3 regions of the Streptomyces sp. NPDC050085 genome follow, and region 1 is predicted to be linked to each of the others. Evidence: riboswitches for the same ligand, from Rfam matches in the RefSeq annotation. Region 1 holds a riboswitch; each other region holds the start of a gene.
The links. A riboswitch is a leader RNA that binds a small molecule or an ion and turns the genes downstream of it on or off. The one in region 1 is predicted to bind thiamine pyrophosphate.
Positions count from the first base shown of each region.

Region 1 (4,210 bases):
CCGTACTGCAGCAGAGCTGTGACCGTGTCAGAAGGCCGGTCGCTCCGGGTCGAGGTGGGCCCGTCCGTCCGTCGGCGAGGAGGCCTCGGCGAAGTGGCGCTTGGGGATGCGGCCCGCGCGGAACGCGAGCCGGCCGGCCTCCACCGCGTGCCGCATGCCCTCGGCCATGAGCACCGGCTCCTGCGCCCGGGTCACCGCCGAGGCGAGCATCACACCCGCACACCCCAGCTCCATCGCGAGCGCCACGTCGGAGGCGGTGCCCGCGCCCGCGTCCAGGATCACCGGCACGCGCGCGTGCTCGACGATCAGCTGGAAGTTGTGCGGGTTGCGGATGCCGAGCCCCGAGCCGATGGGGGAGCCGAGCGGCATGATCGCCGCGCAGCCCACGTCCTCCAGCTTGCGGGCCAGGACCGGGTCGTCGTTCGTATAAGGAAGCACCGTGAAACCGTCGTCGACCAGGGTCTCGGCGGCGTCCAGGAGTTCGATCGGGTCGGGCAGCAGTGTGCGCTCGTCCGCGATGACCTCGAGCTTGACCAGGTCGGTGCCGAGCGCCTCGCGCGCGAGACGGGCGGTGAGCACCGCTTCGCCCGCGGTGAAGCAGCCCGCCGTGTTCGGCAGTACCTGGATGCCCAGTTTTTCCAGCACGGACAGGACCGAGCCGTGTACCGACGCGTTCACGCGGCGCATCGCCACTGTGGTGAGTTCGGTGCCGGAGGCGGTCAGGGAGCGTTCCAGGATGTCGAGGCTCGGGGCGCCTCCCGTGCCCATGATCAGGCGCGAGGAGTACGTGGTGCCGCCGAGGACGAAAGCGTCGTCAGCCATGGATGAGTCAGCCTCCTTGTACTGCGGTGAGGACCTCGACGCGGTCTCCTTCGGAGAGCGCGGTGAGCGGCCACTGGGTGCGCGGGACGACGGTCTCGTTGAGGGCGGCGGCGACGCCGGAGTGCGCGGTCGTGAGCGTGGTGACGAGGGACTCGAGTGTGGTCTCGGACGTCACCGTGCGCGGCTCACCGTTGAGGGACACGTTCATGCGAGCTGCTCCAAGGAGGCGGCAGAGAATCGTTTCGGGGTGAACGGGCGTGCCTCTTCCGGCAGTTCACCCGTGGTCAGCGCGTGGGCCAGCACGTCGCCGGTGACCGGTGTGAGCAGCACGCCGTTGCGGTAGTGGCCGGTGGCCAGGAGGAGGCCGGGCAGGGTCGTCGGGCCGAGCATCGGGGCGTTGTCGGGGGAGCCGGGGCGCAGGCCCGCGCGGGTCTCGGTCAGCGGCAGTTCCGTGATGCCGGGCACGAGTTCGTGCGCGTCCCGCAGGAGTTCGTAGACGCCGCCCGCCGTGACCGTGGTGTCCCAGCCGAGCTCCTCGCTGGTGGCGCCCACGACGAGCTCGCCGTTGACGCGCGGCACCAGGTAGAGGTGGCTGCCGCGGACCACCGCGCGGACGGTGCGGCTGAGGAACGGCGCGTACCGCTCCGGCACGCTCAGGCGCAGGACCTGGCCCTTGACCGGGCGCACGGGAGGCAGGACCTCGTCCGGGACCCCGGCCAGCCGGCCGCTGAGGCTGCCCGCCGCGAGCACCACCTGGCCGGCCGCGAGTTCGGTGCCCCCCGCGAGGACGACACCGCACGCCCGGTCCCGTACGACACGGAGCCGCTCGGCCCGCGTCCGGCGGAAGACCACGCCCGCGCGCTCGCAGGCCGTCACGAGGGCGCTCGCGAGCCTTCTCGGGTCGATCTGGTGGTCACCGTCGACCCGCAGGCCCCCGCGCACGCCCGGTGCGAGCATCGGCTCCAGGCGGCGGCACTCACGGCCCGACAGCCACTCGGACTCGAGGCCCGACTTCCTTTGCAGCGCGTGCAGTTCACGCAGGTGCGCCCGGTCGTCCGCGTCGAGCGCGACCGCCAGCGTGCCGCACGCGCGGTAGCCGAGGTCCTGGCCTGTGGCCTCCGTCAGCTCGGCCGCGAACTGCGGATAGCGGCGCGCGGACTCGACGTTCAGGCCGAGCAATGTCTGCTCGCCGTAGTGCAGTTCGGTGACGGCGGCCAGCATGCCGGCCGCCACCTGGGCGGCCCCGCCGCCCGGCTCGGGATCCACGACCGCCACGGACAGACCGCGCTGCGCGGCACGCCATGCGGTGACGAGACCGATGATGCCGCCCCCGACGACCAGTACGTCGGTACGGGGCTCACCTTTTTGTGCGTAGGACATGGGTGTCAAGGCCCTCCCTTCGCCGGCATGACCCGGATCAGGTTCGTACGGTCGGAGGCCGCTCCAGCCTCCCTCTCAGCCCGCTGCGTACGGGCTCCCGCGAGTGCTTTACGTTGGCCACCCTAGCTCTTCGCCCCGACCCTCAGTAGGGAGCCTCCGCCCGTGGCCCGATCGCTCGACGGTCTCGTTCTCGCCCCTGTCGCCGACCAGGCTCCCGGTCAGGTGGGCACGCGTACCCGATTCGCCTACCACGAGGAGAACGGCAGGATCTGGGCCACCTATGAAGGCGGCGATGTCGTACAGGGGCACCTAGTAGGCACGCGCTTCGGCGACCGGCTCGACTTCCGCTACGTGCAGCTGAAGACCGACGGGACCACGTCGTCCGGGCACTGCGTCTCGGTCGTGTCCGAGTCGAGTGACGGCCGGGTGCGGCTCGACGAGACGTGGGAGTGGGAGTCGCAGACGGGCAGCGGAACCAGCGTGGTCGAGGAGATCACCTGCCCGCTTGACCGTCATGATCGATAAACCGGCGCTCCCTGTGCAGGACGTCACGGCGCCGGAGTGGTCCGCACCGCTGACTGACGCAAGATCAGGTGCCTATGGTGATCCCGTGAGCGAGCAGCGGAGCGGGAACGGGACACCAGTGGGGCAGCGGCGCGTCGTCATCGTCGGCGCGGGAATGGCCGGCGTGCAGACGGCCGTGGCCCTGCGCGAACAGGGCTTCACCGGCACCGTCACGCTGATCGGCGCGGAACCCCATCAGCCCTACGACCGGCCCCCGCTGTCCAAGGCCGTGCTGCTCGGCAAGGCCGAGGGATCCGCCTTCGACATCGACTTCGAGGCACTCGGCGTCACGCTGGAGCTGGGCCGCGAGGTGACCGGCCTGCGCCCCGGCGACCACGAGCTGGACACCGCGGCGGGGGCGGTCCCGTACGACGTCCTGGTCGTGGCCACCGGAGCCGAACCCATCCAGTTGCCGGGCGCCCAGGGCGTGCCCGGAGTGCATCTGCTGCGCACTCTCGACGACGCCGAGCGGCTGCGGCCCGTCCTCGCCGAACAGCACGACGTGGTGATCGTGGGGGCCGGCTGGATCGGCGCCGAGTTCACCACCGCCGCCCGCGACGCCGGCTGCCGGGTCACCGTCGTGGAGGCGGCCGAGCGGCCGCTGGCCGGGGCGCTGCCCGCCGAGATCGCCGCTCCCATGGCCGCCTGGTACGCGGACGCCGGGGCCCAACTGCGCACCCACGCGCGCGTGGAGCGGGTCGAGCCGGGCGTCGTGGTCCTGGACGACGGCACGCGGCTGCCCGCAGGAGCCGTCGTCGTGGGCATCGGCGCCCGCCCCGCCACCGGCTGGCTGGCCGGTTCGGGCATCGAACTGGGCGCCCACCGCGAAGTGCTGGCGGACGAGTGGCTGCGGACGTCCCTGCCCGACGTGTACGCCGTGGGCGACTGCTCGTCGTTCCCCTCGGCCCGCTACGGACAGCGCCTGATGGTCCACCACTGGGACAACGCGCTGCAGGGGCCGCGCGCGGTCGCCGCGAACATCGTGGGTGAGACACCGGTGGTGTACGACCCGGTGCCCTACTTCTGGTCCGAGCAGTTCGGCCGTTTCGTGCAGTACGTCGGCCACCACGACGCCGCCGACGCGACGGTGTGGCGCGGTGATCCGTCCGGTGCGTCCTGGTCGGTGTGCTGGCTGAAGGACGGCGCCCTGGTGGCGGTCCTCGCGGTCGGCAAGCCCCGCGACCTCGCGCAGGGGCGCCGCCTCATCGAGGCCGGAACCGTACTGGACGAGGGCCAACTGGCCGACCCCGCCCGGCCCTTGAAGTCCGCCGTCGCGTAACCGAAGTCCGGACTGCGCAGTCCGGATCGCACGGTCCGGATCGCGCGGTCCGGATTGCGGACCTCCTCTTGTGGGGCGGGGCGTAGTGGATGCACTGTGCACCCTTCAGTGCGTCCAACACCCCACCGCTCAACCGGAGGACATCCGTGCACTCCCGCAGACTCG
Region 1 is NZ_JBITJZ010000005.1:457,403-461,612, forward strand. Features, by position in the region: gene ACIBUY_RS21730 (thiazole synthase) at 28-822, opposite strand; gene thiS (sulfur carrier protein ThiS) at 830-1,030, opposite strand; gene thiO (glycine oxidase ThiO) at 1,027-2,202, opposite strand; TPP riboswitch at 2,200-2,313, opposite strand; gene ACIBUY_RS21745 (hypothetical protein) at 2,365-2,727, shown strand; gene ACIBUY_RS21750 (NAD(P)/FAD-dependent oxidoreductase) at 2,813-4,045, shown strand; gene ACIBUY_RS21755 (peptide-N4-asparagine amidase) at 4,192-4,210, shown strand, end outside.

Region 2 (4,210 bases), on a different contig from region 1:
CCATCGCCTGCCCGTAGTTGAGGTCACCGGCCCGGCCGAGGAGCCGCGCCACGGCCACCGGCAGGGTCGGGTTGTCGGGCCGCGCGATGAACACGGTGGCCCCGAACTCGCCGAGGGACACGGCGAAGGCGAACCCGGCCGCGATCAGCAGCGCCCGTCGCACCATGGGCAGATCGACCTCGCGCCACGCCCGCAGCGGGGAGGCCCCGAGCACGGCCGCGGCCTCGCGCAGGCGTCCGTCGACCGCCCGCAGGACGGGCAGCATGGTGCGTACGACGAAGGGCACGCCGACCAGTGCCTGGGCGAGCGGGACCAGGATCCAGGAGGCCCGCAGGTCGAGCGGCGGCTTGTCGAGCGTGATGAGGAACCCGAAGCCGACGGTCACGGCGGACACCCCGAGCGGCAGCATCAGGAGCGCGTCGAACCCGCGCACCAGGCGTCCGGCCCGCCGGGTGAGGGCGGCCGCGGCGAGCCCGCCGATGACGAGCGCGATGGCGGTGGCGGCGAGGGCGTACTCGAGCGAGTTCCAGATGGCGTCGACGGGCGGGACGAGGAAGGTGCCGCCGTCGGCGTTCCCGAGCGCCCGGTAGTACGCGAACCCGACACCGCCCGGCGTGTCCAGCGACCGCTGCACCAGCACCCCAAGGGGCAGCAGGATCAGCACGGCCACGGTCGCCAACACCCCGGCGAGCAGGGTCCGTTGAGCGGCCCCGCGCGGCCGCCGCGCGGTGTGCGCGGCGTCGACGAGCCGCAGCGTGCTCTCCCGCCGCCGCACGCTCCACGCATGCACGGCGAGGATGAGTCCGACGGCCGCGAACTGCACGATCGTCAGCACGGCGGCGGTCGACAGGTCGAAGATCTCGGCGGTCTGCCGGTAGATCTCCACCTCGAGGGTCGAGAAGCCGGGCCCGCCGAGGATCTGCACGACGCCGAACGAGGTGAAGGTGAACAGGAAGACCATGAGCGCGGCTGCCGCCACGGCCGGCCCGAGAGCGGGCAGCGTCACCTTCCGCCACGCCGCGAGCCGCGAGGCGCCGAGCATCCGCGCGGCCTCCTCCTGCCGCGGATCGAGCTGCCCCCACAGGCCGCCCACGGTCCGTACGACGACGGCGTAGTTGAAGAAGACGTGCGCGGCGAGGATCGCCCACACCGTGGTGTCGAGCCGCACCCCCCACAGGTCGTCGAGCAGCCCTCCCCTGCCGACCAGCGCCAGGAAGGCGGAGCCCACGACGACGGTCGGCAGCACGAACGGCACGGTCACGACGGCGCGCAGCACCTGCTTGCCGGGAAAGTCGAGCCGGGCGAAGACGTAGGCGCCCGGCAGCGCGATCAGCAGCGTCAGGGCAGTCGACGCGAGCGCCTGCCACACGGTGAACCACAGCACGTGCCGGATGTCCGACTGCCCGAGCACGTCCGCGATGCGCCCCACCTGCCAGTCCCCGCCCACGTACAGACCGCGCCGCACGATCGCGACGACCGGGTACGCGAAGAAGACGGCGAAGAACACGACGGGCACGGCCATCAGGCCGAGCCGCGCCGCGTTCCCCGTACGCACCCGGGGCACGTCCCAGGTCCTGGCGGTCTTGGCGGTCTTGGCGGTCTTGGCGGTCACTTCCTGACGATCGAGGTCCACGACTTGACCCAGTCGTCACGGTTGTCCGCGATCTTGCGGGGGCTCATGGTTTCGGGGCTGTCGACCTTCACCGCGTACTTCTTGTAATCGGCGGGCGCGACGGCACTCTTGGTCACGGGGTCCACGAACATGTTGAGCGGCATGTCCTGCTGGAACTCCTTGGAGATCAGGAAGTCGACGAACGCCCGGGCGCCCTTCTCGTTCTTCGCCCCGTCGAGCACGCCCGCGAACTCGACCTGCCGGAAGCAGGTGCCGGTCGCGACACCGACCGGCGACGTGGCCGGCTGCGGGTCCGAGTAGATCGCCTCGGCGGGCGGCGAGGACGCGTACGACACGACGAGCGGCCGCTCTCCCCCGGCCTTCTTGCCGCCGGCGCTGCCGCTGAACTCCTCGTTGTAGGCCTGGTCCCAGCCGGAGACGACCTTCACGCCGTTGTCGACGAGCTTGTTCCAGTACGCCTGCCAGCCGTCGTCCCCGTAGCTCGCGGCCGAGCCGAGCAGGAAGCCGAGGCCCGGCGACGACGTGGCGGCGTCCTCGGTGACGAGCAGGTTCTTGTACGCGGGCTTGGCGAGATCGGCGAAGGACGCCGGCGGAGTCAGCTTGTGCTCCGCGAAATACTTCTTGTCGTAGTTGACGCAGATGTCGCCGGTGTCGACGGGAGTGACACGATCCTTCCCGGCATCGAGCCGGTACCGGCTCTCGACGTCCTCCAGGCCCTTGGCCTTGTAGGAAGCGAAGATCCCGTTGTCGAGGGCCCGCGACAGCAGGGTGTTGTCGACGCCGAAGAAGACGTCGCCCTGCGGATTGCCCTTGGACAGGATCGCCTTGTTGACGGCCTGCCCGGCGTCGCCGTCCTCCAGGACCTTCACCTGGTAGCCGGACTTCTTCTCGAAGTCCTTCAGTACGTTCTTGGAGACGGCCCACGAGTCGTGGCTGACGAGGGTCACGGTCTTGGAGTCGGACCCGCCCGACCCGCTGGACTGCGACCCGCACGCGGACAGCACGACGAGCCCGAGCCCCACGGCAACAGCTGTGTACGTCGTCGTTGCCTTCGTCTTCTTGCTCACTGGTTTTCCTCCTGGGGGTGACCAGGAAGAGACGCGGCCCTGCCCGGAAGCCTTGTCTCCAAAGCTTCCGGGCAGGGCGCAACAGCTTGAGTGGTGTCCGAACTTCCTACCCAGAATGACCTGGGCAAGGTTCAGAGGGTCTGCGGCCCGCCCCTGTATGGCTGCCGCACTCTCAGCGCTGTGGCGCTCCCCTGTCGGAATATGCAGATGTACTTACGCCGTAAGGCTACCGCTCGGTCGCGGCGAGCTGACCACACGCCCCGTCGATCTCCTGGCCACGGGTGTCCCGGATGGTCACCGGCACCCCGTGCGCGGCGATGGCCTCGACGAACGCCTTCTCGTCCTCGGGCCGCGACGCGGTCCACTTCGACCCAGGAGTCGGATTCAGCGGAATCAGGTTCACATGGACCGGCTTGCCGCGGAGCAGCCGCCCGAGCCGGTCACCGCGCCACGCCTGATCGTTGATGTCGCGGATCAGCGCGTACTCGATGGACAGCCGGCGACCGGACTTGGCCGCGTACTCCCATCCGGCGTCCAGCACCTCCCGCACCTTCCACCGCGTGTTGACGGGTACGAGGGTGTCGCGCAGCTCGTCGTCCGGGGCGTGCAGCGAGATGGCGAGGCGGCACTTGAAGCCCTCGTCGGAGAACCGGTGGATGGCGGGCACGAGGCCCACGGTCGACACGGTGATGCCGCGCTGGCTGAGCCCGAGACCGTCCGGCTCGGGATCGGTGAGCGCGCGGATCGACTGGACGACCCGCTTGTAGTTGGCGAGCGGCTCGCCCATGCCCATGAAGACGATGTTGCTGAGCCGGGCAGGCCCACCCGGGATCTCGCCGTCCCGCAGGGCCCGCATCCCGTCGACGATCTGATGCACGATCTCACCGGTCGACAGATTCCGGTCGAGACCGGCCTGCCCGGTGGCGCAGAACGGACAGTTCATCCCGCATCCGGCCTGGGAGCTGATGCACATGGTGACCCGGTCCGGGTACCGCATCAGCACGGACTCGACGAGCGTCCCGTCGAACAGCCGCCACAGGGTCTTGCGGGTGGTGTCCTGGTCGGTCGACAGATGCCGCACGACGGTCATCAGCTCGGGCAGCAGCGCTTCGCGCAGCTTCTCCCGCGACCCGGCCGGGATGTCGGTCCACTCCGCCGGATCGTGCGCGTACCGCGCGAAGTAGTGCTGCGACAGCTGCTTGGCGCGGAACGGCTTCTCGCCGATCGCGGCAACAGCTTCTTTCCGCTCGGCGGGCGTCAAGTCGGCAAGGTGCCGCGGCGGCTTCTTGGCTCCGCGCGGGGCGACGAATGTGAGTTCTCCGGGCTTAGGCATGGCCGTACCAGTGTCGCACGCCCCGGATCAGCCGCAGCTCAGTCCAGGATCGCCCCGATCACGCCGACGACCCGCGACCCGTACGTCTTCCAACGGTGTCCCGTCCGGCAGTACAGCCGCGGTTTGCGCCGCCCCTCCTGGTCGATCAACGCGTCGCACCACTTGCAGGGCATGTCG
Region 2 is NZ_JBITJZ010000009.1:158,129-162,338, reverse strand. Features, by position in the region: gene ACIBUY_RS30020 (ABC transporter permease) at 1-1,633, opposite strand, end outside; gene ACIBUY_RS30015 (thiamine ABC transporter substrate binding subunit) at 1,609-2,700, opposite strand; TPP riboswitch at 2,786-2,903, opposite strand; gene rlmN (23S rRNA (adenine(2503)-C(2))-methyltransferase RlmN) at 2,927-4,033, opposite strand; gene ACIBUY_RS30005 (hypothetical protein) at 4,072-4,210, opposite strand, start outside.
Region 2: it holds a riboswitch for thiamine pyrophosphate, as region 1 does, so the genes downstream of both, ACIBUY_RS30015 (thiamine ABC transporter substrate binding subunit) here and thiO (glycine oxidase ThiO) in region 1, are expected to answer to the same signal.

Region 3 (4,210 bases), on a different contig from region 1:
CTCGTCGGCGCGGGCCTGGCCGGTGTGGTCGCGGCGCTCGTCGTCCAAGGGCAGTACTTCCTCTACCACTTGGCCGCAGTGGTTCCGCTCGCGGCCGCCCTGTGGGCCCTGGCCGTCGTCCGGCACGGTGTGCGCGCCGGGCGTCCGGTGCTGCCGCTGCTACTGGCCACGGCCGGGCTCGGGGTGGCCGCCCCGCTCACGGCGGCGCGGCCGCTCGCCTGGCGCACGTCCCACGGGATCCCGGTCGATGCCGCCCTGTGCGCGGTCGTGGCCGGGACGGCGCTGTGGCTCGTGGTCGTCCGTCCGCGCGGCGTCCGGAGCGCCCCTCCCCTGCTGTCCCGCGCGGCCGTCCCGGTCGCGGTGTTCGCGCTGGCGGCCGCCGTGCCCGCGTGGCCGACCGCGCCGTACTCGTTCGACGTCCGGCACGCCGGGTACACCGCGCTCTCTCGCCTGCACGCCCGCGAGAGCCTGGAGCCCCAACTGGCCGCGCTGCGGGCCGGGATCGGCGCCCGCACCCCGGTCGTGTACCTGGCCTTCGGCGACATCGGCTACCAGCTCGGCAACCCGACGCACTGCCGCTACCCGTCGCCCGTCTTCCTCCAGCGCACGTCCTACGACCGGGCCGTGACGCGCCTGACGAGCTTCCGCGAGAACCTGCGCTGTCTGGACGATCCGGCCGCGCGCTACGCGGTGATCGACCCGGCCTGGTTCCGCATCCGGTCCGTCGCGCCCGCCGTCACCCGCGCCCTGGACAGGGCCTTCGACTGCCGCCCTCAGGTCCGGCTCGACGCGGCGGGGCTCCGCGTCTGTCCGCGGCGCAGCCTGAACGGCGCGTAGAGGACGAGCCCGGTGACGAAGGCGACGTAGTAGCCGAGGTCGGCGCCGTGCAGCGCTTCGGCGACGGGTCCCACGTACAGGGCGGTGTTCATGAAGGGAACGGTGGCGGCGAAGGCCGCGAGGAACGCCGTCAGGGCGGGCAACACCGGCTGCGCATGGGCCTGTTCGGCCGCGAGGTCGACGGGGGCGCCGCCGCGTGCGCGGGTGCGGGCCAGCCAGTCCACGACGACGACCGCGACGAAGCCGGGGATCCAGTAGCCGACGAACAGCAGCACGTTCTGGAAGCGGGCCGCGGTGTCGGCGGCGTGCATCCACAGCACCAGCGGGAATCCGAGGAGCGCGGCGAGTGCGGCGGCGAGCGGGCGCGGCACGCGGGCGCCGACGACCTGGAGCGCGAGCGAGCCGCTGTAGTCGTTCATGGCGTTGCTGCACAGCGCGGCCAGCGCCACGGCGAGCAGTCCGAGCGAGCCGATCACGCCGCCGCCGAGCAGGGTGTCGACGCCCTGGGCGGTCTGGTCGGTGAAGACGGAGGCGCCCCACAGGCCGAGCGCCTCCACGGCGGTGAAGGAGACGACGATGCCGCACAGGGTGTACCAGAACATGCGGGCCGAGGACGTGGTGCGCGGCAGGTAGCGGCTGAAGTCGCTGGCGTACGGCGCCCAGGACACAGACAGGCTGAACGCGATGGTGGCGGTCAGGACGAACGCCCCGACGCGGTCGGCGCCGTGCGCGGACCCGTGCCCGGCAGGCGTGACGCCGGCGTGCGCGAGGCGCACCGCGAGCGCGCAGAACGCGACGGCGAGCACGGCGGTCATCCCCTTCTGCAGGCGGTGGATCGCCTCGTAGCCGAGCGCGCCGAACGCCCCTTGGGCGGCCATCATCACGAGGGCCCCCAGCCAGAACGGCCAGCCGCACAGCCGGGCGAGGGCGTCGCCGCCGAACAGGCCGATCAGCGCGTCCCAGGCGATGGACGACAGCCACTGAAGGGCGCCGGGAACGACGACGGCGCGCCCGAACGCGAGCCGGGCGAGCGGCAGTTGGCCGGCGCCGGTGCGCGGGCCCCACGTCCCCAGGTAGGCGGTGGGCACGGCGCCGATGACGGTGCCCGCGAGCACGGCGGCGAGTGCCGTCGCGAAGTCGAGGCCGAGGGCGATGCCGACGGTCCCGGTGAAGACGCCGCTCATGGTGAGGTTCGGGGCGAACCAGACGGTGAACAGCCGTCCGGCACCGCCGTACCGGTCGCTCTCGCAGACCGGTGCTATGCCGCGTGCCTCGGGGCGCCAGTCCCCCGGCGCGGCCGACCGGCCCGCCTCGAAGGCCGTGGAAACGTGCGGTATCGACATCGCTGACATCCCTCCGCCAGTGCTAACTGGTTCAGGTTCTACGGGTGTGATCTCAGCCCCGTCGCATGTGCGGGGCACCCCGTGTCGGGCAGTACGGGTGCGAACATTAGCCGATGAGAACCATCGGGTTGATCGGCGGGATGAGCTGGGAGTCGACGGCGGAGTACTACCGCCTCCTCAACGAGCTGACGCGGGACCGTCTCGGCGGGCTGCACTCGGCGCGCTGCGTCGTCTACTCCGTCGACTTCGCGGAGATCGAGCGGCTGCAGGTCGAGGGCGACTGGGAGCAGGCGGGCCGGATCCTCGCCGAGGCCGCGCGACGCCTGGAGGCGGCGGGCGCCGATCTGCTGCTCCTGTGCACGAACACGATGCACAAGGTCGCCGACCAGGTGCAGGCCGCCACCGCCGTGCCGCTGATCCATCTCGCCGACGCGACCGCCGACGCCGTACGCGCGGCGGGGGTGAAGCGGGTCGGGCTGCTGGGCACGGCGTTCACGATGGAGCAGGACTTCTACCGCGGCCGGCTCGCGCGGGGCGGCCTGGACGTCCGCGTCCCGGACGACGCGGGGCGGGCACTCGTCCACCGCGTGATCTACGAGGAGTTGTGCCTCGGTGTCGTACGGGACGCGTCGCGCGCCGCGTACCAGGAGGTCATCGCCGATCTGGTCGCGTCCGGCGCCGAGGGGATCGTCCTCGGCTGCACCGAGATCGAGCTGCTGATCGGCGCCGGGGACAGCCCGGTCCCGGTCTTCCCCACCGCGCGGCTGCATGCGGAGGCGGCGGTTCGGGCAGCGCTGGACGACTGACGGGCTCCCAGTTCGAAGACCGGCCCCCGGTCAGGCCGGGGCCTGGGACGCGCGGGCCAGGCAGGCGCCGATCGCGTGTGCGGCCACGTCGTGGAGGCCGCCGGTGACGTCGCCCGCCCCGGCAGTGGTCAGGGCGGGCCGGGCGGCGGCTCCCGCGACGACCGCGAGGACCCCGTCGGCCGGCAGCGCCCGCGAGGCGGTCTCCACGAACTGCCGGGCGGCGCCGGGCCCGCAGCGTCCTACGGCGCCGAAGTCCACGACGTAGGCCCGCTGTCCGGTTGCGCCCATGCGCTTCAGCAGGTCGCCGAGCTCGGTCGCGGCGCTGCTGCCGAACTCGCCGACGACGTCCACGACCAGGACGCCGCCGTCCTCCCAGCGCGCCGGGAAACGCGTCCGTGCTGGCTCCATGGTCAACCCCTCGGCCGTGAGCCGCCCACGCGTCGCAGCTCGTACGCGCTGCGCCTACCCCGTCACGGGCGGCCCACTCCGGTCAGTTGTCGCCCCGCAGACTCACGACGAGGTCCCGTGGCAGTCCGTGCGTGTCGTGGAGGTAGTGGAAGTCCTCCTCGTCGAGGGGGCCGCGGAACCGGGGGCGGTCGAGGATCCGCCGGCCGCGCTGCAGCAGCTCGCCGAAGCGGCGCTCCTCGTCGAGCAGGACGCGGCGCACCTCGTCCGGGTCGGCCGACTGCCGGAAGTGGTCCAGGGTGTGCCGCACCAACTCCTGGGGCAGGTCGGTGAGTTGGCGGGTCGGGTCGTCGCGCCACAGCGTGGTGAGGACGCGCCGCATCAGGCGGCGCAGCACGTAGGCGCGGCCGGTGTTGCCGGGGCGCACGCCGTCCCCGGTCACCACGACGGCCGACCGCAGGTGGTCGCTGACCAGGCGCAGCGACGGCTCGTCGAGGTGCCACAGTCCGGGCAGGCGCTCTCGCCAGGGGGTGAACACGTCGCATTCGAAGACCGAGTCGACGCCCTGGAGCAGGGCGAGGAGTCGCTCGAGGCCGAGCCCGGTGTCGATGTTGCGCTGCGGCAGGGGCACCAACGTGCCGTCGCCCAGGCGTCGGTGACGCATCATCACGTGGTTCCAGACCTCGACCCAGCGGTCGTCGCGGGTGGGTGTCGACTGCGGCGGGGTGTCGCCGGTCCACACGAAGATCTCCGAGTCGGGTCCGCAGGGGCCGGTCGGGCCGTTGGACCACCAGTTGTCCTCGACGGTCCGCTCGACGG
Region 3 is NZ_JBITJZ010000006.1:332,541-336,750, forward strand. Features, by position in the region: gene ACIBUY_RS24605 (hypothetical protein) at 1-837, shown strand, start outside; gene ACIBUY_RS24610 (purine-cytosine permease family protein) at 774-2,189, opposite strand; TPP riboswitch at 2,172-2,272, opposite strand; gene ACIBUY_RS24615 (aspartate/glutamate racemase family protein) at 2,294-2,986, shown strand; gene ACIBUY_RS24620 (hypothetical protein) at 3,017-3,394, opposite strand; gene ACIBUY_RS24625 (alanine--tRNA ligase-related protein) at 3,477-4,210, opposite strand, start outside.
Region 3: it holds a riboswitch for thiamine pyrophosphate, as region 1 does, so the genes downstream of both, ACIBUY_RS24610 (purine-cytosine permease family protein) here and thiO (glycine oxidase ThiO) in region 1, are expected to answer to the same signal.